One region of the Aeromicrobium sp. P2_G6 genome, then DNA from elsewhere that is predicted to be linked to it. Evidence: riboswitches for the same ligand, from Rfam matches in the RefSeq annotation. Region 1 holds a riboswitch; the other holds the start of a gene.
What was found. Region 1 has a riboswitch for thiamine pyrophosphate ahead of thiE (thiamine phosphate synthase). Riboswitches for the same ligand answer to the same signal wherever they lie in the genome.
Positions count from the first base shown of each region.

Region 1 (11,843 bases):
GGTCGGTCTCGGTCGGTTCGAGGTCCGCGACCTCGTCGTACGGCTCGGGCTCCTCCATGTTGTTCTGCGGCAGGAACGAGATGAGCGCCTTGACGTACTCGAGGGCGTCCTCCTCGTCTGCGGCCATGTAGTGCGCGTTGCCGGACTTGGTGTTGTGCGTACGAGCGCCACCGAGGTCCTCCATCGTGACGTCCTCGCCGGTGACGGTCTTGATGATGTCGGGCCCGGTGATGAACATGTTGGAGGTCTTGTCGACCATCACGACGAAGTCGGTGACCGCGGGGGAGTAGACGTGCCCGCCGGCGTTGGTGCCCATGATCAGCGAGATCTGCGGGATGACGCCCGAGGCGTGCACGTTGCGCTTGAAGATCTCGCCGTAGAGGCCGAGCGAGACGACACCCTCCTGGATGCGGGCGCCGGCGCCCTCGTTGATGCCGATGATGGGGCAGCCGGACTTGATCGCCAGATCCATGACCTTGGTGATCTTCTCGCCGTAGACCTGGCCGAGGCTGCCGCCGAAGATCGAGAAGTCCTGGCTGAAGACGCACACCTGGCGGCCGTCGATCGTGCCGTAGCCCGTGATGACGCCGTCGCCGAGCGGCCGGTTCTCCTCCAGCCCGAACGCCGTGCTGCGGTGCCGAGCCAGTGCGTCGAGCTCGACGAACGAGCCCTCGTCGAGGAGGTCCTCGATGCGCTGGCGAGCCGATCCGCGGCCCTTCTTGGCCTGCTTCTCGGCCGCGCGCGCGGCCATGTCGACCGTGGCTTCCTTCTGGCGTCGCTGGAAGTCTGCGAGCTTGCCGGCGGTCGTGTGGAGCTCAGGATGGATTTCGATCTCGTGTTCGGTCACGGGGGTCAGCGTAACGATCGCAGGCCGTGACCGGTATGTGAGTCTGTTCTCATGCCATATCGCGACCTGGACCGCCCGCCTCTCGATGCCGCTGCCCTGCGCACGGCGCTGACGGGGCCCGACCGGTTCTGGAAGGACATCGTCGTGACCTCCGAGACCGGCAGCACCAACGTCGACGTCGCTGCGGCGGCGCGGGCCGGTGCGCCGGAGGGGACGATCCACACGACCGACCTGCAGACTGCCGGTCGCGGCCGGCTCGACCGTGCGTGGGAGTCACCAGCCGGCTCGGGCGTCATCGTCTCGGTGCTGCTGCGCCCCGACTCCGTGCCGGCCGCGCGCTGGGTGTGGCTGCCGCTCCTGGTCGGCCTCGCAGTGGACGCGACCGTGCACGAGTGTGGTGTCGAGTCCGGCCTCAAGTGGCCCAACGACGTCCTGGTCGACGGTCGCAAGATCGCCGGGATCCTGCTCGAGCGCGTCGACACCCCGATCGGGTCGGCGGCGATCATCGGCGTGGGCCTCAACGTGTCGCTGCGCCGCGAGGAGCTGCCGGTCGACACGGCCACCTCTCTCGTGCTCGAAGGGGCGACCGAGACCGATCGCACGATCGTCTTGCGGGCGTTCCTGCGCAACCTCGAGGCGCTCTACCGGGCCTGGTCCGCGGCCGGGGGCGATCCCGGTTCGGGCATCCGCGACTCGTACGTCCGGCGGTGCGTCACGCTGGGCACGCGAGTCCGCGTGAGCCTCCCGGACGGCGGCTCGCTGGAGGGCCAGGCGACCGGCATCGACGAGCTGGGCCGCCTGCTGGTCGACGGCCAGGCCATCAGCGCAGGTGATATCACCCACGTCCGACCGGCGACGTGACAAAATCGCCGTATGAGCCTCCCCCGGAAGTTGATGATCGATGGCGAACAGGTCATCGCCACGACCCGCACCCACATCAAGGTGCTGTTCATCCCGTTCGTCGTCCTGCTTGTCCTGGCCGGCATCGGAGGCTTCCTGATCAACCAGGTCGGTGACTCCGGCGACGGCATCCCGCGGTGGATCGTCCTGGCGATCATGCTCGTGCTGATCCTCCTGGGCTCGGTGCTGCCGTTCCTCAAGTGGCTCACCTGGACCTACACGCTGACCAACAAGCGCATCGTCGAGCAGAAGGGCTTGTTGACCCGCACCGGCCGGGTCATCCCGCTGAGCCGCATCAACGATGTCGCGTTCGAGAAGAACCTCAACGACCGCATCCTCGGCTGCGGCACGCTGATCATCCACGATGCCAGCGAGCAGGCCGGCCTCGAGCTCAACGACATCCCGCACATCGAGGCGTTCCACCGCACCGTGACCAACCTCGTGTTCGAGAAGCACGACAAGTCGGCGAGTGATGAGTCGATCTGAGCTTCGCGACGAGCTGGCCCGCCTGATCCTCGGCGGCGAGCTCACCCTCACCAGCGCGGAAGTCGTCGACAAGGGCGGTATGAGCCTCGACGACGGCCAGAGGCTGTGGCGCGCGCTCGGGTTTCCCGACACGGGCGAGGCGATCGCGTACGGCGACCCCGACGTCGCTGCGGTGGCGACTGTCTCCGCGGCGATCGAGTCGGGGGTGCTCGACGAGGAGACCGTCTACCGCATCACCCGTGCGCTCGGCACCACGATGTCGCGGCTCGCTGACTGGCAGGTCTCCACCCTCGTCGGGCAGGTCGAGCACGATGTCCAGGACGGCAAGTCCGAGAGCCGGCTCAGCGCGGCTGTGAGCCTGGCGACGGAAGCGGCGCCGGGGTTCGAGCAGCTCATGATCTACGCCTGGCGGCGCCACCTCGCGGCCGCTGCGGCGCGCATCGAGGCCCTCGGCGCAGCCGACGAGGAGCTGTTGTCGACCGTCATGACGGTCGGCTTCGCGGACCTCTCGCGTTTCACGTCCCTGTCCAACGAGCTCGACGACTCGACGCTCGGTGCCTTGGTTGAGAACTTCGAGACGCGATGCACCGACATCGTCACGGCGCATGGCGGCCGGGTCGTCAAGACGCTCGGCGATGCGGTCCTGTTCGTGATCGCCGACGCTCCCGAGGGCACTCGTACGGCGCTCGACCTGGTCTCACAGATCTCGTCGCGCGACGACATGCCCGACATCCGCGTCGGGCTCGCGACCGGATCGGCGATCAGCCGGCTCGGCGACGTCTTCGGCCCACCGGTCAACCTCGCCGCCCGGCTCTCCCACGTGGCACGCAGCAACCGTGTGCTGGTCGACGCGGCGACCGCCGCGACCCTCGGTGACGAGTTCGACACCCGCACGCTGCCGCCCCGGCCGCTGCGCGGGTTCGGCAACGTCTCGCCCATCACGGTGACTGAACGCCGCGGCTTCCGGTCCCGATAGGCTGGCGGCGTGCCTTCACCCCAGCTCGCGGTCATCGGCGGTGGCCAGCTGGCTCGCATGATGCAGCAGGCCGCGATCGGCCTCGGCATCCGCATCCGGCTCCTCGCCGAAGCGCCTGACGTCTCGGCCGCCCAGGTCATCCCCGATCACGTCGTCGGTGACTACACCGACCTCGACACGTTGCGTGCCGTCGTCGCCGACGCCCCGGTCGTCACGTTCGACCACGAGCACGTGCCGCCAGAGCACCTTCAAGCGCTTCAGGCCGAGGGCCACGCGTGCCGGCCCGGGCCCCATGCGCTGCTGTATGCGCAGGACAAGGGCGACATGCGAGCGCGACTTTCCGAGATGTCCATACCCTGCCCGCGCTTCCGTATGGTCACCAGAGCTGAAGACCTTGCGATGTTTGGTTTCCCCGCCGTCGTCAAGACGACGCGTGGCGGCTACGACGGCAAGGGCGTGTGGGTCGTACGCTCGGCGGCTGATGCCGCTGAGGCGTTCGCGGCCGGCCGTCCGCTGCTCGCCGAGGAGCTCGTCGACTTCCGCCGTGAGCTGGCCGCGTTGGTGGCCCGATCGCCGTCCGGCGAGGTGCGCACCTATCCCGTTGTCGAGTCGCGGCAGGCCGACGGTGTGTGCGCCGAGGTCATCGCTCCGGCCCCCGACCTCGATCCGGAGCTGGAGGCCGAGGCCCGTGCCTTGGCCGAGCGCATCGCGACCGAGCTCGACGTCACCGGCATCCTCGCGGTCGAGCTGTTCGAGACGACCGATGGGCGCCTGCTGGTCAACGAGCTCGCGATGCGGCCGCACAACACCGGCCATTGGTCGATCGACGGCGCGGTCACGAGCCAGTTCGAGAACCACCTGCGGGCCGTGCTCGACCTGCCGCTCGGCGCGACGGATGCACATACGCCGTGGTCCGTCATGGTCAACATCCTGGGCGGTGCCGTGGAGGACCTCGAGGCCCAGCGCGCAGTCGTCCTCGCCGCCGAGCCGGACGTCAAGATCCACCTCTACGGCAAGTCGGTCAAGGCCGGCCGCAAGGTGGGCCACGTGACCGCATACGGACCAGATCTCGACGACGTGCTCATCCGGGCCCGTCGCGCGGCAGCACTGTTCACAGAGGGCGTGACCCATGACTGATCAACCCAGAGTCGGCATCGTGATGGGTTCGGACTCCGACTGGCCCACGATGGAAGCCGCCGCAACGGCGCTGGGCGAGTTCGGCATCGCGTACGAGGCCGATGTCGTGTCGGCGCACCGCATGCCCGACGAGATGCTGGCCTACGGACGCGAGGCGCACGGTCGCGGCATCGAGGTCATCATCGCCGGCGCCGGGGGAGCGGCCCACCTGCCCGGCATGCTCGCCGCCGTGACGCCGCTGCCCGTCATCGGCGTGCCGGTCGCCCTCAAGCACCTCGACGGCATGGACTCGTTGCTGTCGATCGTCCAGATGCCTGCCGGCGTGCCGGTCGCGACGGTGTCGATCGGCAACGCCCGCAACGCCGGGCTGCTGGCCGTACGGATCCTCGCGACGGGTGACGCGGAGCTGACGCAGAAGATGGTCGATTTCCAGGCCGAGCTCGCCGACATCGCGCGCGCCAAGGGCGACAAGGTCCGCAACCCGAGCGGTGGCGCCGGCTTCCGCTGACCGCGGCGGTTTACCAGGAGAACGTGGTAAACCGCCACTTCACCGGGCAAATTTGCCCGGTGAAGTGGCGCCTAGCCCGAAGAAGTGCGGGTTGCCCAGAGAAGTGATCGTTTACCAGGAGAACGTGGTAAACCGTCAGCCCTGGTAGAGCTTGTCCGCGTATTGCGGGCCGTAGTACGCCTCGAGCTCCTCGATCGAGTCGTCGGGACGCTCGAGGGCCTTGGCGATCTGTGCGCGGCTGGGCACCGCGTCAGGGTGCCAGGTCTCGGGCTTCCAGAGGCTCGAGCGCAGGAACGCCTTGGAGCAGTGGAAGAAGATCTGCTCGACTGCGACCTCGAGGATCACGACCGGTCGGTGACCCTTGACGACCATCTCGTCGGCGTACGGAGCATCGGCCAGCAGCGTCGCCCTGCCGTTGACCCGCAGCGTGTCGCCGCGGCCGGGGATGAAGAAGATCAGTCCCACGTGCGGGTTCTGCAGGATGTTGGCGAAGCCGTCGGCCCGCTTGTTGCCGGGCCGTTCCGGAATCGCGAGCGTGGTGTCGTCGACGATGTGGGCGAAGCCGGCCGGATCGCCCTTGGGCGAGACGTCGCAGGCTCCCGAGGCGTCGGACGTCGCGACGAGGCAGAACGGGGACGCCGCGATCCACGCGCGGTGCTCAGGCCGGAAGGCATGAGAGTCCTTGTCGAGGACGTGCTGCAACGGGGTGCCCAGCACGTCGCGCAGCTCGGCCTCGGTCGTGATCTCGGTCCGCATGCCGAGAAATTTACCGGCGCACGTATGACGTCAGGGCGGTGAGGGTCGGGCTGGCCGGAGCCGAGGAGAAACCGAAGTGCACGGCCGGCTCGACGGGACCCAGCTCGCCGAGCTCTTCGCCCTCCCACGTCGCCCGTGCGGAGACCAGACGGCGTACGTCCTTCGCGGCATACCACTCGGTCCGGCCGTTGCCCGCCGAGCCGTACGTCCGTACGCCCGGCATGACCCGACCGGCGACCGGGTTGCAGACCCTGGCCCACGTCGCCGTACGCCGCACGGGCGCCGGCACGAGACCGAGGAACGGCGCGACCCACAATCGCTGACCGGGAGTGAAGCGCAGCTGTAGCGACCGGGTGTGGATCGACCATTCGTCACCCCGCTCGACCGACACCGGCTCGATGCGGACCTCGTCGAACGAGTACACCGACGCCACCGAGTCGGCGACGCTCTGGCGGGGAGCGAGCAGCGTGCGGTGGCCCGACGCATCCTCGACCATGACGTCGGCGAACGCGCCGAACGGGCTCATGTCCCAGGCGCCCACCACGATGCGTACGCCCGACGACGTCCCGAGCCCCGCGATGTGCCCAGTGAAGGAGCTGGTCATGCCGCCAGTGTGTCCGATGCCACGAAAAGCATGGTCGGCAGCGCTCGTCAGCGAGGGTATGATTAGTAGGTCGTCCTACTATCGGGAGTCCACGTGTCCGACATGTTCGTCCTGTCCGAAGAGCACCAGGCCATCCGCGAGGCGGTTCGCGCCGTCGCCGAGGCCAAGATCGCCCCCTTCGCCGCTGATGTCGACGAGCAGGCGCGCTGGCCCCGCGAGGCCGCCGAGGCCCTGCTGGCGGCGGACTTCCACGCGCCCCACGTGCCCGAGCAGTACGGCGGAGCCGGGGCCGACGCGCTCGCGACGGTGCTGGTCATCGAGGAGATCGCCCGCGTCGATGTCTCTGCCTCGCTGATCCCTGCGGTCAACAAGCTCGGCTCGCTCCCGCTGATGATCGCCGGTGACGAGCAGCTCAAGAAGAACTACCTCTCGCGCCTGGCTCAGGGTGAGGGCTTCTCGTACTGCCTGTCCGAGCCCGAGGCCGGCAGCGATGCCGCCAACCAGAAGACCCGGGCCGTCCGCGATGGCGACGGCTGGGTGCTCAACGGCGTCAAGCGCTGGATCTCCAACGCCGGCGAGTCCGAGTTCTACACCGTCCTGGCAGTCACGGACCCCGACAAGCGTACGAAGGGCATCTCGGCGTTCGTGGTCGAGAAGTCCGACGAGGGTGTGTCGTTCGGCGCTCCGGAGCGCAAGCTCGGCATCAAGGGCTCACCGACCTGCGAGGTCTACCTCGACAACGTCCGCATCCCCGGCGAACGGATGATCGGTGCGGAGGGCACGGGATTTGCCACCGCGATGAAGACTCTCGACCACACCCGCGTCACGATCGCCGCGCAGGCCGTCGGCGTCGCCCAGGGTGCGCTGGACTACGCCCTCGGGTACGTCCAGGAGCGCAAGCAGTTCGGTCACAAGATCGCCGACTTCCAAGGCCTGCAGTTCATGCTCGCCGACATGGGCATGAAGATCGAAGCCGCCCGCCAGCTGACCTACGCCGCCGCCGGGCGCTCCGAGCGCGGCGACAAGGACCTGACGTTCTTCGGCGCCGCTGCCAAGGCGTTCGCGTCCGACACCGCGATGCAGGTCACGACCGATGCCGTCCAGCTCCTCGGCGGCTACGGCTTCACCCGCGACTACCCGCTCGAGCGGATGATGCGCGACGCCAAGATCACCCAGATCTACGAAGGCACCAACCAGGTGCAGCGCGTCGTCATGGCTCGCCAGCTCCTCGCCGGGGTGCAGAGCACGCTCTGACGTCGACCAAGGCGCCTGACCAGCGGAAACGTTGGTCGGGCGCCTTTGCCATGTCCGCAGGACCGCCGCCGATTTCTGGCTCTGATAGCGTGACGGCACATCCACCGCGGGAGCCCGAAGCATCGGGCTGAGATGGAGCTGCAGACGCTCCGACCGTTGAACCTGATCCGGATAATGCCGGCGCAGGAAGCGAGGAGCTGAATCGTGTTGCCACGTGTCCACGTCATTACCGACCTGCCACACACGCCGCCCGAGTTGATCGACGAGATCGTCTCAGCGGGCGTCGACGCGGTGCAGGTCAGAGCCAAGCACCTCACCGACCGGGAGCTGTTCGAGCTCGCCGAGGGGGTCGTCCGCACGGTCCGGAAAAGGGCGAGGGTGATCGTCAACGACCGGCTGGACATCGCCCTGGCGGCCGGCGCGGACGGGGTCCACCTCGGTCTCGGCGACGTGCCGGTCGCGCAAGCCCGGCGGCTGGCTCCGAATGGATTCCTCGTCGGCGGAACGTGCCGCGACATCCGGCAGGCCCGGCAGGCACAGGCCGACGGAGCCGACTACCTCGGAGTCGGGCCGATCTACCCGTCGACGACCAAGACGGACCTTCCCGAGCCATTGGGCCTGACCGCACTCACGGCGATCTCCGGGATCCTTCCTGCGATCGCGATCTCGGGAATCAACGTCGATCGTGTTCCGGAGGTCATGGCTGCTGGGGCCCACGGTGTCGCGCTGATCGCCGCCGTGTCGAGGGCTCCGGACCCCATACGGGCCGCCCGAGAAGTCGTCGCGGCAGTGCACAGCGCCGCTCTGGCACAGCCGGTCCGATGAGGGTTGCCGTCATCGGCGCTGGCGTGATCGGCCTGGCCTGCGCGCACGAGCTGGTCGAGCACGGCCACGTCGTCTCGGTCTTCGACGCCGACCCCGCACAGGGAGCGACATACGCCGCTGCGGGGATGCTGTCGCCCGCCGGTGAGGCCTGGCACGGTGAGGATGCCCTGCTGCGGCTCGGGCTTGCCTCGGCCGGTATGTGGGCCGAGTATGCCGATCGGCTGTCGACGTCCTCGGGAGTCGACGTAGACCACAGGGATGCCGGAACGCTCCTCGTGGGGAAGGACCACGACGATCTCAACGTCGTGTTGCGCACGATGGACCTGCTGGCGGCACACGGTGTCGAGGCCGTGCAGCTCGGTCGTGACGAGCTCATCGGGAAAGAGCCAGCTCTGAGCAACCGCGTGGCCGGAGGCGTGTTCCTGCCGGGGGACCACAGCGTCAACCCCCGCCGGGTGGCAGCAGCATTGATGGCCGGGATCGGCGAGCGACTGATCCACGCCAACGCAGAGCCGCACGTTGTCGACGGTCGGTGCCGCGGTGTCGTCACGGATCGCGGCTCGATCCATGCCTCCGACGTCGTCGTCGTCGCGACCGGACACCGGCTCGACGAGCTGCTCCCCGGACCCCGTCGTGTCGTCCGCCCCGTGCGCGGGGAGATCGTCCTTGTCCGTACGGATGACCCACCCAGCAGGACGATCCGCGCCAACATCCACGGGCGCCCGGTGTACGTCGTGCCGCGTGCCGGCGGTGAGGTCGTGATCGGCGCGACCTCCGAGGAGCACGCCGGCGAACCGACACCGACGGTCGGTGGTGTCCTTCGCCTCCTCGAGGATGCCCGAGCGCTGGTGCCGACCCTCGATGCTGCCGGGATCCTCGACGTCACGTGCCGGATACGGCCCGGGACGCCGGACAACGGTCCACTCGTCGGTCCCTCGTCGACCCCTGGGCTCCTCGTCGCAGGCGGCCACTACCGCGGAGGAGTCCTCCTGGCGCCCATCACGGCATCGACCATACGGGCGTACGTCGAGAGCGAGGTCGTCCCCGATGTTGCCCTGCCCTTTCACCCCAACCGTTTCGACCCCCACACCGTCAAGACAGGGAGCACCGCATGAACATCACGGTGAACGGCATACCGGAACCGGTTGCCGACGGCATGACCCTTGCTGCACTGATGTCCTCGAGGGCGTTGCCCGTCAGCGGCATCGCGGCAGCAGTCAACGGAGATGTCGTCCGCGCGGCGATCTGGGCGGAGACCGTTCTCGCCGACCGGGATGTGGTCGAGATCGTGACCGCGAAGCAGGGCGGATGAGCGCGACAGACAGCCTGCAGATCGCGGGGGAGGAGGTGACCTCGAGGCTGTGGATCGGCACTGGTGGCCTGACGACCATTGCCACCATCGCCGACGTGGTGGAGGCCGCCAGACCCGGACTCGTCACGGTGTCGATCCGCCGCATCTCCGACCAGTCGGAGGGATCGCTCCTTGACGAGCTCAGAAGGGCAGACGTACGGATCCTCCCCAACACCGCTGGCTGCAGGTCGGCGAGGGAGGCGGTGCTCACCGCCCAGCTGGCGCGAGAAGCGCTCGGGACCAGCTGGGTCAAGCTCGAGGTGATCGGGGACGAGACCAGCCTGATGCCCGACGTTGTCGAGCTCTTGTCGGCTGCCGAGACCTTGGTGGAGCAGGGATTCACGGTGCTGCCCTACACGACGGACGACCCAGTGGTCGCGCGACGACTCGCCGACCTCGGCTGTGCAGCGGTCATGCCGCTGGGCTCGCCGATCGGCTCGGGCCGAGGCATCAGCAACCCCCGCGCCATCGAGTCGGTACGCGCCGCCGTCGCAGTGCCGGTGGTGCTCGACGCGGGCATCGGTACGGCCAGCGATGCCGCCCTCGCGATGGAGCTCGGCTGCGACGCCGTCCTCGCCGCGAGCGCCATCACCCGTGCCGAGAGGCCAGTGGCCATGGCGACCGCGATGCGGCTCGCCGTCGACGCCGGCCGGCTCGCATGCAATGCCGGGCGGATCCCGGAGCTCACCACCGCTCGTGCCTCGACGCCGTCGATCGGGCGGGTGGGCACATGAGCCTCTCCCGCCTGCTGGTCCTCACCGATCGCGCGCAGCTGCCACTCGGACGTTCCCTCACCCAGGCGGTCTCCGCCTGCGCCAGCGCCGGTGCCACCCACTTCGTGGTGCGCGAGCTAGATCTCTCGGTCGGTCAGCGGAAGGCTCTGGTGACTTCGCTCGCCCGGATCCCCGGCATCGTCCTGATCACGGCGCGCTGTCACCTGGAGGGGTCGAGCGGAGTGCACCTTGCGGCCGCCCAGGACGATGATGCCGCCGCCGCGATTCGCGGACGCTCCTGCCACGACGAGGCCGAGGTGCGCCGGGCGGCCGGTGACGGAGCGTCATACGTGACCGTCTCGCCCGTCGCGCCCAGCGACTCGAAGCCCGGCTACGGCCCGCCGTTCGGGCCGCCAGGCGTACGTCGCCTGGTGGCTGCGGCGAATGGCACACCTGTGTTCGCGCTCGGCGGTGTCGACGCCGGGAACGCCCGCTCGTTCCGGGACGCCGGGGCATACGGGATCGCCGTCATGGGGTCACTCATGAGGGCCAACGACCCCGCAGCGATGGCGGAGAGCCTGCTCGCCGAGGTGAACCGATGACCCCTCCCGTCGTCCTGTCCATCGCGGCAACCGACTCCGGTGGCGGGGCCGGACTGACCGCCGACCTGGCCACGTTCGCCGCGCTGGGCGTCCACGGTGCGTGTGCCGTCACCGCGGTCACCGCCCAGGACACCACCGCGGTCCATGCCGTGACGCTCATGTCGCCCGCCGATGTGGCGCGGCAGATCGACACGGTCCTCGGCGACGTGACTGTGGCTGCCATCAAGACCGGAGTCCTCGGCAGCCCGGGGACCGCCCGACTCGTCGCCGACGTGGCCGGCCGGCATCCGTCCACGCCTCTCGTCGTCGACCCGGTCCTGGTGTCCACGAGCGGCGACGAGCTCGCCACCGGCGAGGTGCTCCTGGCATACCGCCAGATCATCCTTCCTTCGGCGACGGTCATCACCCCGAACCGTGACGAGGCGGCCCGACTGCTCGGCGGCGTGGGATCGCCCGAGGACATGGCCTACGCCCTCCACACTCTCGGGCCGGCGGTCGTCCTCACCGGAGGGAATCCGGAGGGCACTTCCTGCACCGACATCCTGGTCGACCGGTCCGGAAGGCTGACCCGACTCAGTCATGCCACGGTCGAGACCTCCAACGACCACGGCACCGGGTGCACCTTCAGCGCGGCCATCGCCGCCGGGCTCGCCCACGGCCGCCCGCTCGAGACCGTCGTGCGGAGCGCCCAGGCATTCGTGGGACGCGCCCTTGCCACCTCCAGAACCTGGGAGCTCGGCCGCGGCCGAGGCCCCGTCTCACACATCCGCACCCCCACCAAGGAGAACTGATGCAGATCCATTCCTCTCACAGCACCGTCCACCGAACCGGCACGCGCGCGGACATCGCTGTCCCGGTCACCCGTGTCGCGCTGACCAATGGCG
Region 1 covers NZ_JBFUFH010000006.1:51,876-63,718, reverse strand. The annotation lists gene AC1DVU_RS18130 (acyl-CoA carboxylase subunit beta) at 1-847, opposite strand, end outside; gene AC1DVU_RS18125 (biotin--[acetyl-CoA-carboxylase] ligase) at 899-1,708, shown strand; gene AC1DVU_RS18120 (PH domain-containing protein) at 1,721-2,233, shown strand; gene AC1DVU_RS18115 (adenylate/guanylate cyclase domain-containing protein) at 2,220-3,209, shown strand; gene AC1DVU_RS18110 (5-(carboxyamino)imidazole ribonucleotide synthase) at 3,219-4,346, shown strand; gene purE (5-(carboxyamino)imidazole ribonucleotide mutase) at 4,339-4,854, shown strand; gene AC1DVU_RS18100 (pyridoxamine 5'-phosphate oxidase family protein) at 4,990-5,610, opposite strand; gene AC1DVU_RS18095 (hypothetical protein) at 5,621-6,214, opposite strand; gene AC1DVU_RS18090 (acyl-CoA dehydrogenase family protein) at 6,317-7,468, shown strand; TPP riboswitch at 7,565-7,675, shown strand; gene thiE (thiamine phosphate synthase) at 7,673-8,293, shown strand; gene thiO (glycine oxidase ThiO) at 8,290-9,408, shown strand; gene thiS (sulfur carrier protein ThiS) at 9,405-9,605, shown strand; gene AC1DVU_RS18070 (thiazole synthase) at 9,602-10,378, shown strand; gene AC1DVU_RS18065 (thiamine phosphate synthase) at 10,375-10,959, shown strand; gene thiD (bifunctional hydroxymethylpyrimidine kinase/phosphomethylpyrimidine kinase) at 10,956-11,750, shown strand; gene thiC (phosphomethylpyrimidine synthase ThiC) at 11,750-11,843, shown strand, end outside.

Region 2 (11,843 bases), on a different contig from region 1:
GCGCCGGTGATCCACCACTTGCGGCCGTTGATGACGTAGTCGTCACCGTCTCGCACGATCGAGAGCTCGATGTTGGTGGCATCCGAGGACGCGACCTGGGGCTCGGTCATCGCGAACGCCGAGCGGATCGTGCCGTCGAGCAGCGGCTCGAGCCACTGCTTCTTCTGCTCATCGGTGCCGAACATGCTCAGCACCTCCATGTTGCCGGTGTCGGGCGCGGCGCAGTTGAACGCCTGCGGGCCGATCTGGATGCTGCGGCCGGTGATCTCGGCGATCGGGGCGTACTGGAGGTTGGTCAGTCCTGCACCCTCCTCACCGGGGGCGAAGAAGTTCCACAGTCCCTGCGCCTTGGCCTTCGCGCGGATCTCGTGGACGATCGGCGGGAACGACCACCGGTCGGTGGCGATGCTCTCCTCGATCTGCTGGGCGAACACGGCCTCGGCCGGGTAGACCTCGGCCTCCATGAAGGCGTTGACCTTGGCGACGATCTCCTGGGTCTTGGCGTCGAATGCGAAGTCCATCTCACGCACCGGCCATGACGTAGACGACCTCGGCGACGCAGGCGGGCTTGTCCGCACCGTCGATCTCGATCACGAAGCCGACGATGCCCTGCGTGCCGATCGCGATGTCAGAGGTCTCCTTGAGCGTCGCGGTCGCCCGCAGCTTGGAGCCGACCGGCACTGGGTTGGGGAAGCGCACCTTGTTGGCGCCGTAGTTCATCCCGAACGCCAGGCCGTTGATCGTGTAGATCTCCTCCGCGAACGACGGGAGCAGCGCCAGCGTCAGGTAGCCGTGCGCGATCGTCCCACCGAACGGGCCCTTCGCCGCTCGCTCGGGGTCGACGTGGATCCACTGGTGGTCGTTGGTCGCATCGGCGAAGGTGTTGACCTGTTCCTGGGTGATCGTGACCCAGTCGCTCGTGCCGAGCACCTCTCCGGCGGCTGCCTTGAAGTCGTCGAGACTGTCGAACACGCGTGGCATGAAGAACCTCTTCCCAGGGGACAGCAGAGTGCTAAGCGCTTGCTTAGTTGGCACCCTAGTACGTACGACCGCCGGTGCGCCAGAGGACCTCCATCACAGGGCTATCGTCAGAGTCATGCCCACTCTCGCGATCGTCGGCGCCGGACCCAACCTCGGGCTGGCCGCCGCCCAGAGGTTCGGAGCCGAGGGCTTCGACATCGGACTCGTCTCCCGCAATGCCAAGCGCCTGCACGTGCTCGCCAACACCCTGATGGATCAGGGCATCACCGCGACCACCGAGCCCGCCGACCTCCGTCATCCGGCTGAGGCGGGAGTTGCCCTCGCGCACCTCGCCGACACCCTCGGCCCCGTCGAGGTCATGCTCTACAGCCCGTTGGCGTCGGTCGACTGGATCAAGCCCGTGGCCGAGACCTCGTCCGCCGACATGGGCGCCGCGCTGGAGCTCGCCGTCCTCGGGGCGATCGACGCCGTCGAGGCCGTTCTCCCGTCGATGCGGGAGCGCGGCAGGGGCACGCTCCTGTTCACCACCGGCGGCGCCGCGGTCGCGCCCAACGCCGAACGGGCCAGCTCAGCAGTCTCCAACGCAGCCGAGGTGGCGTATGCCCGACTGCTCCACGACTCCCTCGCCGGCGCCGGCATCCACGTCGCCCACACCGCGATCGTCGGCGGCCTCGGCCGCGGCCTCACGCACGACCCGGCGGACATCGCCGAGCTGTTGTGGCGCCAACACGTCGAACGGCACGGCTTCCAGCACGTCGTGGACTGACCGGCGGCGGGACGGATCTCCATGCGTTTGCGCCGTCAGCGCAACACGAACGCATGAAGATCCGTCAAACCCCTGCGAGGTGCGCGATGACCGGGACGGAGCCGATCAGGGCCGCAACGACGAGGCCGGCCTTGTCGAGCCGGGTCCACGGTGCCGGCTCGGCCCACGTACGGTCGTGGGCCGTCGCGAACCCCCGCGCGTCCATCGCGATCGATGTCGCCGAGGCACCGCGCAGCGCCTGCACGAGCAGGGCGAACGACATGTTGGCGGCGTAGGGACCGTTGGCGATCGGGTTGCGCGACGGTCCGAACCCACGCACCCGGCGCACGCGCTCGAGCTGCTGCCAGGCCAGGCCGAACCCGGCGAACTTCTGCAACGCCGCAGCGAACGCGGCGATCAGCCGGGCCGGCAGGTGCAGCGTCTGTGCGAGGTAGTCCGCCAGCCGGGACGGGTCGACATATCCGGCCATGACCGATCCCGGCCCGGCGAGCACGACGATCCGCAGGCCGGCGGTGAAGGCTTCCTCGACGTCATGGCCGCCGAGCCGCCAGGTCGAGTAGACGATCGTGACGGCGGCGATCGCGGTGAAGCCCAGGCAGACCAGTGGATAGCGCCAGCCGGGGAGGAGCAGCAGCCCGGCGATGACGTACGCGCCGAGGGCGATCAGCGCGACCGGCAGGCTGCGGATCCAGAACGAGCCGAGGAACGAGAACATGCCGACCGAGAGCTGCACGAGCGGATTGATCCGCAGGACGAGAGTCCTCATGCGATTGCCTCCGTGGAAGAGCAAAGATACGGAGGCGATCGCATGAACCCTGCCTCATGATTCACTCGCTGGCGCTCGCTCATTGCAGCACCCCTTCGCGCATCCGGTGCTCGACGTCGACCGGCAGGTCGGCGTCGTGGGTGGACAGCGCGACGGTCGCGCCGGCGGCACGGGCAGCCTCGATCCAGCCGACGACCGCGGCCCAGGTGCTGGGGTCCTGGCCCACCGTCGGCTCGTCGAGCAGGACGACGCCGGGGCGGTGCGCCAGTGCAGCCGCAAGTGCCAGACGACGTTGCTCGCCGCCCGACAACCGGTAGGGATTGGACTCGGCGAAGCGGGCCAGCCCGAACACCTCGAGCGCCTGCTCGACGTCGACCGCCCGGCCCAGCTTGTGGGCGGTGCGGCGGATCTCGTCGCCGACCGTCGTGGTGAGGAACCCGTGCTCGGGGTTCTGCGGGACCCAGCCGATCGCGCCCGCGAGCTGCGGCGACCGCCACCGGCGGAGCTCGGGGCTGATCGTGCCGCTGCCCGGCTTGAGCAGCCCGCCGAGCACGGCGAGTGCCGTCGACTTGCCGGCCCCGCTGGGCCCGGTGAACGCGGTCGTATGCGACGGGTTGAGCGTGGCGGTCAGCCCGGTGAGCGCTTGCGTGCGCTGGGTGCCGCGAAGCGTACGGGTGACGAGCTCGACCGACACGTCGGTCGCGTCGATCGCCAACGGCCGACCCTCAGGACGTACCAGCGCGTCCGGTATGTCCAACGGCACGGGCGTTGCCATGCCGGGCATCCAGACGCCGGCCGGCAGTGGACCGTCGAGGAACGCCCGGACCGTGCCGTCGCTGACCACCGTGCCATCGGCGGAGAGCACGACTACGCGATCGACATGGTCGAGCCACGGTGCGATGCGGTGCTCGACGATCAGCAACGTACGCCCGTCGGCGGCCGCCAGGATCGCGTCGCGCACGCTGGCCGAGGTTTCAGAGTCGAGCATCGAGGTCGGCTCGTCGAGCAGCAGCACGTCGGGCCGCATCGCCAGCACGCCGGCCAGCGCCAGCCGTTGCTGCTCGCCGCCGGAGAGGGCAGCGCAGAAGTGGTCGCGGCCGTACGTCAGGCCGACCGACGCCAACGCCTCGTCGACGCGGGACCAGATCTCGTCGCGGGACATGCCGGCATTCTCGGGGCCGAATGCGACATCACGGCCCATCCGCTCGGCGACGATCGCATCAGCGGGGTTCTGCAACAGCAGCCCGAGCCGTCCGTCGACATCCGCGGTGCCGCTCAGCTCACCCGCGATCGTGGTGCCCAGCGCGCCGGCCAGGCCGTACAGCAACGTCGACTTGCCGGCGCCGCTCGGGCCGACGAGCAACACCCGCTCACCGGGCTCGATCGTGAGATCGAGCCCGGCGACGACGGGGTTGCGTCGGCCGAGAGGGCGCCACGTGAAGCCCCTGAAGCGGGCTCCACCGAGAGACACCTAGACCTCGGCGACCTGTTCGTGCCCCGCTGGGAACGCGTCGAGGACACCGGCCTTGGCCAGAGCCTTCACCAGCAGGAACCCACCTCCGCCGGCAACAACCGCGCCGGCGAGAGCGAAGAAGCCGAGGTGAACGAGCTTGTATCCGAGGTCCCAGCCGGAGTAGTAGGACCCCCACTCGTAGACCGCTTCGAAAGCACCCGCGGCGGCGCCTGCAAGGGCAGCCACCACGAGACCGAATCGACGGTAGAAGAACAGCAGGAAGATGACCTCGGCGCCGAGGCCCTGCCAGAACCCCGAGGCAAACGTGCTGAAGCCCCACTGGTTCCCGCCGACCATGATCGTCGAGACGACCGCTGCAAGGAACTCAGTGGCGAACGCCGCGCCGGGCTTGCGAACGATCAGCCCGCCGACAACACCCGCCATGAGCCAGATGCCGCCGAACAGCGCGGCAGATGGCGGGTAAGCGACTGTCGCCCCACTGGAGATCGGATCGTAGATCTTGTCCCAACCCCAGAAGATGACGCCGAACGCGACTGCGAGCGTGGTGATGGTGACGAGGTCAATCGTGCGGTAATGCACGTTGAACCCCGTCTTGGGCGTGGTTGCAGAACTCATCGTGACTCCCTTCGCCGGTACTAACCGGTGCAGGTTCAAGGGTCTGCGGCTGGTCCGCACTCTCAGCGCCCTCTGCGTGGCGCTCCCCTGTCTTGGTACCTCAACCCTACCGCTGTTCAGGTCGGCTCTGCACCCGGTGGTCGAGTGCCCGCGAGGAACGAGCGGGTGTATCGAGACCACGTCACGTGAGATCGCGTGCTCACGCAAGCACTTCGACTCACGAGGTCTCGATACGCCGACTCGCAGAGCTCGCTGGCTACTCGACCGGCGAGTGCGTACGCGAGCATCTCGGCGAACTCGGAGGTCGAATGTGTGCGCGACCACTCGGTGGTCGAGTGATCCCGAGGAACGAGGGATCGTATCGAGACCACGTCACGTGAGATCGCATGCTCACGCGAGCACTTCGACTCACGAGATGGGCGCCTATCTCCCGGTCAGCTTGTCGCCGATCCTTGCCAGGCGGCTGGGGCGGGTGAGGCCTTTGTTCTCGCGGCGATCGGCCTCGCGGTAGAGCCCGTACATCGCCCGTACGCCCAGCCAGCGCAGCGGCTCGGGCTCCCACCGGCGTACGTCGTGGTTGACCCACGGCAGGCGTACGAGCTCGGTGTCGCGGCCCAGCACGAGGTCAGCGAGGGTCTGGCCGGCGAGGTTCGTCGTGGTCAGCCCGCTGCCGACATAGCCACCGGCCCAGCCGAGACCCGTCGAGGCGTCGAACGTGACGCTCGCGCACCAGTCACGCGGCACCCCGAGCACACCGCACCACGCGTGGTCGATGGGTGACTCACGGGTCGCGGGGAACATGCCGTGCAGGATCCCGGTGAGCGACTCGATGGTCCACTCCTGCGTCTGCCCGTCGACATCCGTGCGGGAGCCGAAGCGGTAGGGGATGCCTCGCCCGCCCAGCGCGATGCGGCCGTCGGCGGTGCGCTGGGCGTAGCAGTACGCATTGGCGTTGTCGCCCAGGAGCTCGGCGCCTCGCCAGCCGATCGACTGCCACACCGACTCCGACAGCGGCTCGGTCACGATCATGGCGGAGTTCATCGGCAGCCACGTGCGCCGCTGTCCGCGAATGCCGGCGGTGTAGCCCTCGAGGCAACGCAGGATGCGACCAGCTCGTACGACTCCACGCTCGGTCGTCACGACGCCGGGCTCGATGCTGGTGGCGCGGGTCTGCTCGAGGATGCGTACGCCTCGTCGCTCGACCGCCGCGGCGACACCGGCCACGAGCTTGGCGGGCTGCACGCGCGCGCAATGCGGGCTGAATGTCGCGCCGAGAGCGCCCTCGACCCGCAGCCGCTCACGCAGCTCCGCGGCGGTCAGCTCCCGCTGGTGGTGCTCGCCAATGCCCCACGCCCTGTCGCTGACGAGTCCCTCGTGCATCCGCTTGAGCTGCGCGGCGGACCGGGCGACGTAGAGCACGCCGTGCTTGACGATGTCGGCGTCGATGCCCTCCGCCCGACACACGTCGATGACCTCGTCGACCGCCGACTCCATCGACGAGACCAGCGCCTGGACGCCCTCGCGGCCGTGCGTCGCGGCATACCGCTCCTTGCTGCCGGACAGCTCCGCCGACAGCCAGCCGCCGTTGCGACCCGAAGCGCCATAGCCCGCGAACTCGGCCTCCAGCACCACGATGTAGAGGCCCGGGTCGAGTGCCGACAGGTAGTACGCCGTCCACAGGCCCGTCAGTCCCCCGCCGACGATGCAGACGTCGCAGTCGAGGTCACCGTCGAGCGCCGGTCGCCGCTCGGGGATGCCGACCTGCTGCCACCAGAACGAGACGCCGCCGTTGATCACCACACCATGCTTGCACCAGCGCATCGATAGCGTGGGAGGCATGACGACCGCTGAGGACCTGCTGCTGATCGTGACGGATCCCCTGACCGGCAAGCCACGGGTCGACGGCGGGAAGGCTGACATCGTGCTCGGCGGGGCGCACCTCCTCGACCTCGTCGCCGCCGGCTACCTGGCGCTCGACGGCGACGGCCGCAAGGCGCGAGTCGTCGTGGTCAGCCACGCTCCGGTCGGCGACCCGCTCCTCGATCAGGCCTTCGCCCGCGTACGCAACCGTGGCCGCCAAACCCCGCAGAACACCGTCACCAAGCTCGGCAAGCAGGGCCGCAAGCACGCGTACGCCGCCTTGGTCACCAAGGGGCAGATGCGCGTCCGCCCGGCCAAGGCCCTCGGGATGTTCGCGGTGAGCCGGCACGAGGTCGTCGACAGTGCGCGGCGCCACGACCTGGTCAACCGGGTCCGGGCAAGCCTCTTGCACGACCAGCCCGCCGACGCCGAGACCGGTCCGCTGATCGGCCTGCTGCTGGCCGGCGACCTGACCAAGCTGCTGGTCGACAAGCCCGAGCGCAAGCGCGCCAAGGCCCGAGCCAAGGTCATCGCCGAGGGCGACTGGGCCAGCGAAGGCGTACGCAAGGCGATCCAGGCAGCCCAGTCCGCCGTCACCGCCGGCATCGTGGCGGCGACGACAGCAGGAGCAGTCGGGTCGAGCTGACCCGCCGCAACCCCGGGTAGGACAGAATGTGCGCATGTCCGTGCGCACTCCTGATCCCAATCCGGGTTGGCTCCCGGACTTCGCCCTCGACGAGACGCGCGCCCGCGTCCCGATCCTGTATGTCGAAGCCGTCCCGGTGCGCATCAACGCCCTCGGCCAGGTCGAGTCGATCGGCATCCTGCTCCGAGGCTCCTCGACGACCGGTGTCATGACCCGCACGCTGGTGTCCGGCCGGGTCATGCATGGCGAGTCTGTACGCGAGGCGCTGCTGCGCAACCTCGCCAAGGACCTCGGCCCGACGGCGTTCCCGCAGCTGCCGGCGTCGACCGTGCCGTTCTCGGTCGCGGAGTACTTCCCCTTGCCGGGCGTCTCTACGCTCTACGACCCGAGGCAGCATGCGGTCTCCCTCGCGTACGTCGTGCCGGTCAGCGGTGAGTGCAACCCGCGCCAGGACGCTCTCGAGCTGACCTGGCTGACGCCCGAGGAGGCTGCCGACCCCGAGGTGCTCGCCGACATGGAGGGCGGCCGCGGCGCGCTACTCAAGGAAGCCCTGGCGTCGGTCGGCGCCCTGCCTCAGTGAGCGACCTGCGGGTCCGGCCCGCCACGCAGGACGACCTCGCGGCGATCCTGGCGCTGGTGGCCGAGGACTCAATGCACTACTTCGCCGAGCCGGGTGAGGTGACCGACAACCAGCGAGCCGCGCTCGAGGAGATCAGGGCCGACCCCAACCAGGAGATCCTCGTCGGGGAGATCGACGGCGTCGTCGTGTGCACGGCGCAGGTCACGTGGATGCGGATGCTGTCCGCCGACGGTGGGCTCTACTGCCAGGTCGAGGCCGTGCGGACGTCGGCAGCGAGGCGTGGACAGGGCATCGGCGCGGCCCTCATGGCGCACATCGAGGACGAGGCCCGTCGGCGCGGTGCCGCGCGGATGCAGCTGACGTCGAACCGCGAACGCCTACGAGCGCACGAGTTCTACGAGCGGCTCGGCTTCGTGGCCAGCCACGTCGGAATGAAGAAGTACCTCTGACGCAGCAGCAGGGCGGCCCCCTCCAGAGGGCCGCCCTGCTGTGTCGCTGTGCTGCTACTTGACCGTGACCGTGCGGATGACCTGGAAGTCACGAGTGCCGGCCTTGTTGTAGCCGCTGACCCAGATCCGCTTGCCGGTGCCGACCGGCGTCGAGGTGGGAACGGTCACCGTGCGGATCGCCGAGCCGTCGCTGGTCGCCGTGCCGCTGTAGACCGACTTGCCCTCGATGAAGACCCGGTACGCCTGTCCGGCACGCAACCGCTTCGCGTTGACCCCGACGGTCTTGCCACGCACCAACGACGACGTGCTCAACGCGATGTAGTTGATCCGCGCCGTCTGCACCGAGAACGTCGACTGAGTCACGTAGCCCGCCTTGACCGCACTGACCTCCACCTGAAGCTTCTTGGTCAGATCGCCGTAGGGGACGGTGTAGCTGGGACCGATCGCGCCGGGGATGACCCTGCGCACGCCGAGGGTGTCGATCCGGTACCAGTTGAACTGGTAATCCGGGATCGGCGTCAGGCCCGTCGGGAGCACCGTCACGACGTCCCCGACCTTCGGCGTCGTCGTGGTCAAGGCCAGCGCCTGGGTCCCGGTGAACGGGATCGGCGCGGCCGAGGCAACGGCGGCGGTGGGGAGGGACGTGTCCGTGGCGTCGTTGTAGCCGGCCTTGGTCGCCGTGACCGTCACGGTGATCTGCTTGCCGAGCTCCGTCGATGTCGGGGTGAACGTCGAGCTGTTCGTTCCGACGACGTCGGTGCCCGCCTTCCACTCGTAGGCGTACGCGTCACGCGCCGGCGTCTCGCCAGAGGCATTCGCCGTCAGCAGCACGCCAACCTTGGGCTCACCCGTGATCGTCGCGACCAGCGTCCCGCCGAAGTCATTCTTGGCGACTGCTGCGGTGGCAGGCGACTCGTCGCTCACATCGTTGTAGCCGGCCTTGGTCGCCGTCACCGTCACGGTGATCGTCTTGCCGACCTCGGCGGCAGTCGGGGTGAACGTCGAGCTGTTCGTTCCGACGACGTCGACACCCGCCTTCCACTCGTACGTGTATGCGTCACGCGCCGGCGTCTCACCGGAAGCACTTGCCGTCAGCTGCACGCCGACCTTGGGCGTACCGGTGATCGTCGCGACCAGCGTCCCGCCGAAGTCAGCCTTCGCGACAGCAGCCGTCGGATCCGACGTGTCGGCACCGCTCGGGTTGTAGCCGGCCTTGGTGGCCCGGACCGTCACCGTGATCGTCGAACCCTGCTGGGCTGCACCCGGCGTGAACGTCGAGCCGGTCGCACCGGAGATGTCAGTGCCTCCGGCCTTCCACTGGTACGTGTAACCGCTGCCGGCGGGCGACTCACCGGAGGCATTCGCCGTCAGCTGCACACCCACCTTGGGCGTACCCGTGATCGTCGCCGTCGGGTCACCCGAGAAGTCACCCTTCGCGACCGCGGAGGTCGGAGCGGACGTTCCTGCAGCGCTGGGGTTGTAGCCCGTCTTGGTGGCCCGGGCCGTCACCGTGATGACCGCACCGTCCTGGGCTGCGGCGGGGGTGAACGTCGAGCCGGTCGCGCCGGAGATGTCGCTGCCTCCGGCCTTCCACTGGTACGTGTAACCGCTGCCGGCCGGCGACTCGCCGGAGGCGTTCGCCGTCAGCTGCACGCCGACCTTGGGAGTACCCGTGATCGTGACGGTCGGCGCCGTGGTGAAGTCCGCCTTGGCGACCGCTGCGGTGGCAGGCGAATCGTCGCTCACATCGTTGTATCCGGCCTTGTTCGCGGTGACCGTCACCGTGATCGTCTTGCCCTGCTCGTCGACCCCAGGAGTGAACGTCGAGCCAGTCGCGCCGGAGATGTCGGCGTCGTCGGCCTTCCACTGGTACGTGTAGGCGTCGCGGGCGGGCGTCTCACCGGAGGCATTCGCCGTCAGCTGCACACCCACCTTGGGCGTACCGCTGATCGTCGCGACCAGGTTTCCGCCGAAGTCACCCTTGGCGACAGCAGCGGTCGGATCGGATGTGCCAGCGCCGCTCGGGTTGTAGCCGGCCTTGGTGGCCTTGACCGTCACCGTGATGCTCGAACCCTGCTCGGCTGCGCCCGGCGTGAACGTCGAGCCGGTCGCGCCGTTGATGTCGCTACCGTCTGCCTTCCACTGGTACGTGTAACCGCTGCCGGCCGGTGACTCACCGGAGGCGTTCGCCGTCAGCTGGACACCCACCTTGGGCGTACCCGTGATCGTGACGGTCGGCGCCGTCGAGAAGTCGGCCTTGGCAACCGCGGAGGTCGCCGCGGACGTGTCCACCGCGTCGTTGTAGCCGGCCCTCGAGGCCGTGAGCCGCACCTTCAGGACCAGGCCCACATCGCCGGCCGCGACGGTGTACTTGTCGTCCGTCGCACCGGAGATCGCCACCGCCGGATTGGCGCCGTCCACCGTGAACCACTGGTAGGCGTACGTGCCGGACGGAATCGAGTCCGTGTCCACGTCAGCCGTGAGCTCCTGGCCGACCGTCGGCGTGGTGTCGTCGATCGAGACCTGCGGACCGGTGGAGAAGTCCGCCTTGGCAACCGCCGACGTCGCAGCCGACGTGTCGGACGCATCGTTGTAGCCGGTCTTCGAAGCCGTGACCCGCACCTTCAGAGCCAGACCCGCATCGCCGGCCGCGACGGTGTACTTGTCGTCCGTCGCACCGGAGATGGCCACCGCCGGATTGCCGCCGTCCACCGTGAACCACTGGTAGGCGTACGTGCCGGACGGAATCGAGTCCGTGTCCACGTCAGCCGTGAGCTCCTCACCAACAGTCGGCGTGGTGTCATCGATCGAGACCTGCGGACCCGTCGAGAAGTCCGCCTTGGCAACCGCCGAGGTCGCAGCGGACGTGTCGACCGCATCGTTGTAGCCGGTCTTCGAGGCCGTGACCCGCACCTTCAGAGCCAGACCTGCATCGCCGGGAGCGACGGTGTACTTGTCTTCGGTCGCACCGGAGATCGCCTGAGCCGGATTGCTGCCATCAACGGTGTACCACTGGTAGGTGTACGCCCCGATCGGAGTCGAACCGGAGTCCAGCACCGCCGAGACCTCCTGGTTCACCGTTGGCGTGGTGTCGCTGATCGAGACCTCCGGATCGACCGAGAAGTCGGCGTTGACCACGGCGGCGGTCTCGTCGGAGTCGGCGATCGCGTCGGCGTAGCCCGTCTTCACCGCGTGCACGCGGACGAAGATCGTGTCACCGAGCGTCGCCGCGTCGACGGAGTAGGTCGCCAGCGTCGCGCCGGAGATCGCGACCGGATCGTCCGAGCCGTGCACGGAGTACCACTGGTAGCTGTAGCTGTCGCTCGCCGGATCCTCGCCGGTGGCGGTCGCCGTCAGCACGTCGTCGACCGCGGGCGAGGTGTTGTCGATCGTGACCGTCGGATCGGTCGTGAAGTAGGACATCACCACGACCGAGGTCTCGTCCGAGGTCACCGTCACCGACGTGTAGCCGGTCTTGTTGGCGGTCTTCTTGACGAGGATCTTCTTGTCCAGGTCGGCAGCCGCCACCTGGTACGTCGGGTTGGTGGCGCCATCGATCGCGACTGGCTCGTCCGAGCCGGAGACCGTGAACCACTGGTAGGAGTACGTCGTGCCCGTCGACGGGACTGCGCCGTCGCCCGTTGCGGTCAGCGTGGCGCCCACCGTCGGGTTCGGGTTGTCGATCGCGACGGTCGGCGGCGTGGAG
Region 2 covers NZ_JBFUFH010000001.1:739,051-750,893, forward strand. The annotation lists gene AC1DVU_RS03620 (acyl-CoA dehydrogenase family protein) at 1-521, opposite strand, end outside; gene AC1DVU_RS03625 (MaoC family dehydratase) at 523-981, opposite strand; gene AC1DVU_RS03630 (SDR family NAD(P)-dependent oxidoreductase) at 1,097-1,747, shown strand; gene AC1DVU_RS03635 (energy-coupling factor transporter transmembrane component T family protein) at 1,812-2,513, opposite strand; gene AC1DVU_RS03640 (ABC transporter ATP-binding protein) at 2,593-3,984, opposite strand; gene AC1DVU_RS03645 (ECF transporter S component) at 3,985-4,602, opposite strand; TPP riboswitch at 4,592-4,701, opposite strand; gene AC1DVU_RS03650 (NAD(P)/FAD-dependent oxidoreductase) at 5,026-6,441, opposite strand; gene AC1DVU_RS03655 (GOLPH3/VPS74 family protein) at 6,440-7,108, shown strand; gene AC1DVU_RS03660 (NUDIX hydrolase family protein) at 7,143-7,688, shown strand; gene AC1DVU_RS03665 (N-acetyltransferase family protein) at 7,685-8,137, shown strand; gene AC1DVU_RS03670 (beta strand repeat-containing protein) at 8,192-11,843, opposite strand, start outside.
Region 2: it holds a riboswitch for thiamine pyrophosphate, as region 1 does, so the genes downstream of both, AC1DVU_RS03645 (ECF transporter S component) here and thiE (thiamine phosphate synthase) in region 1, are expected to answer to the same signal.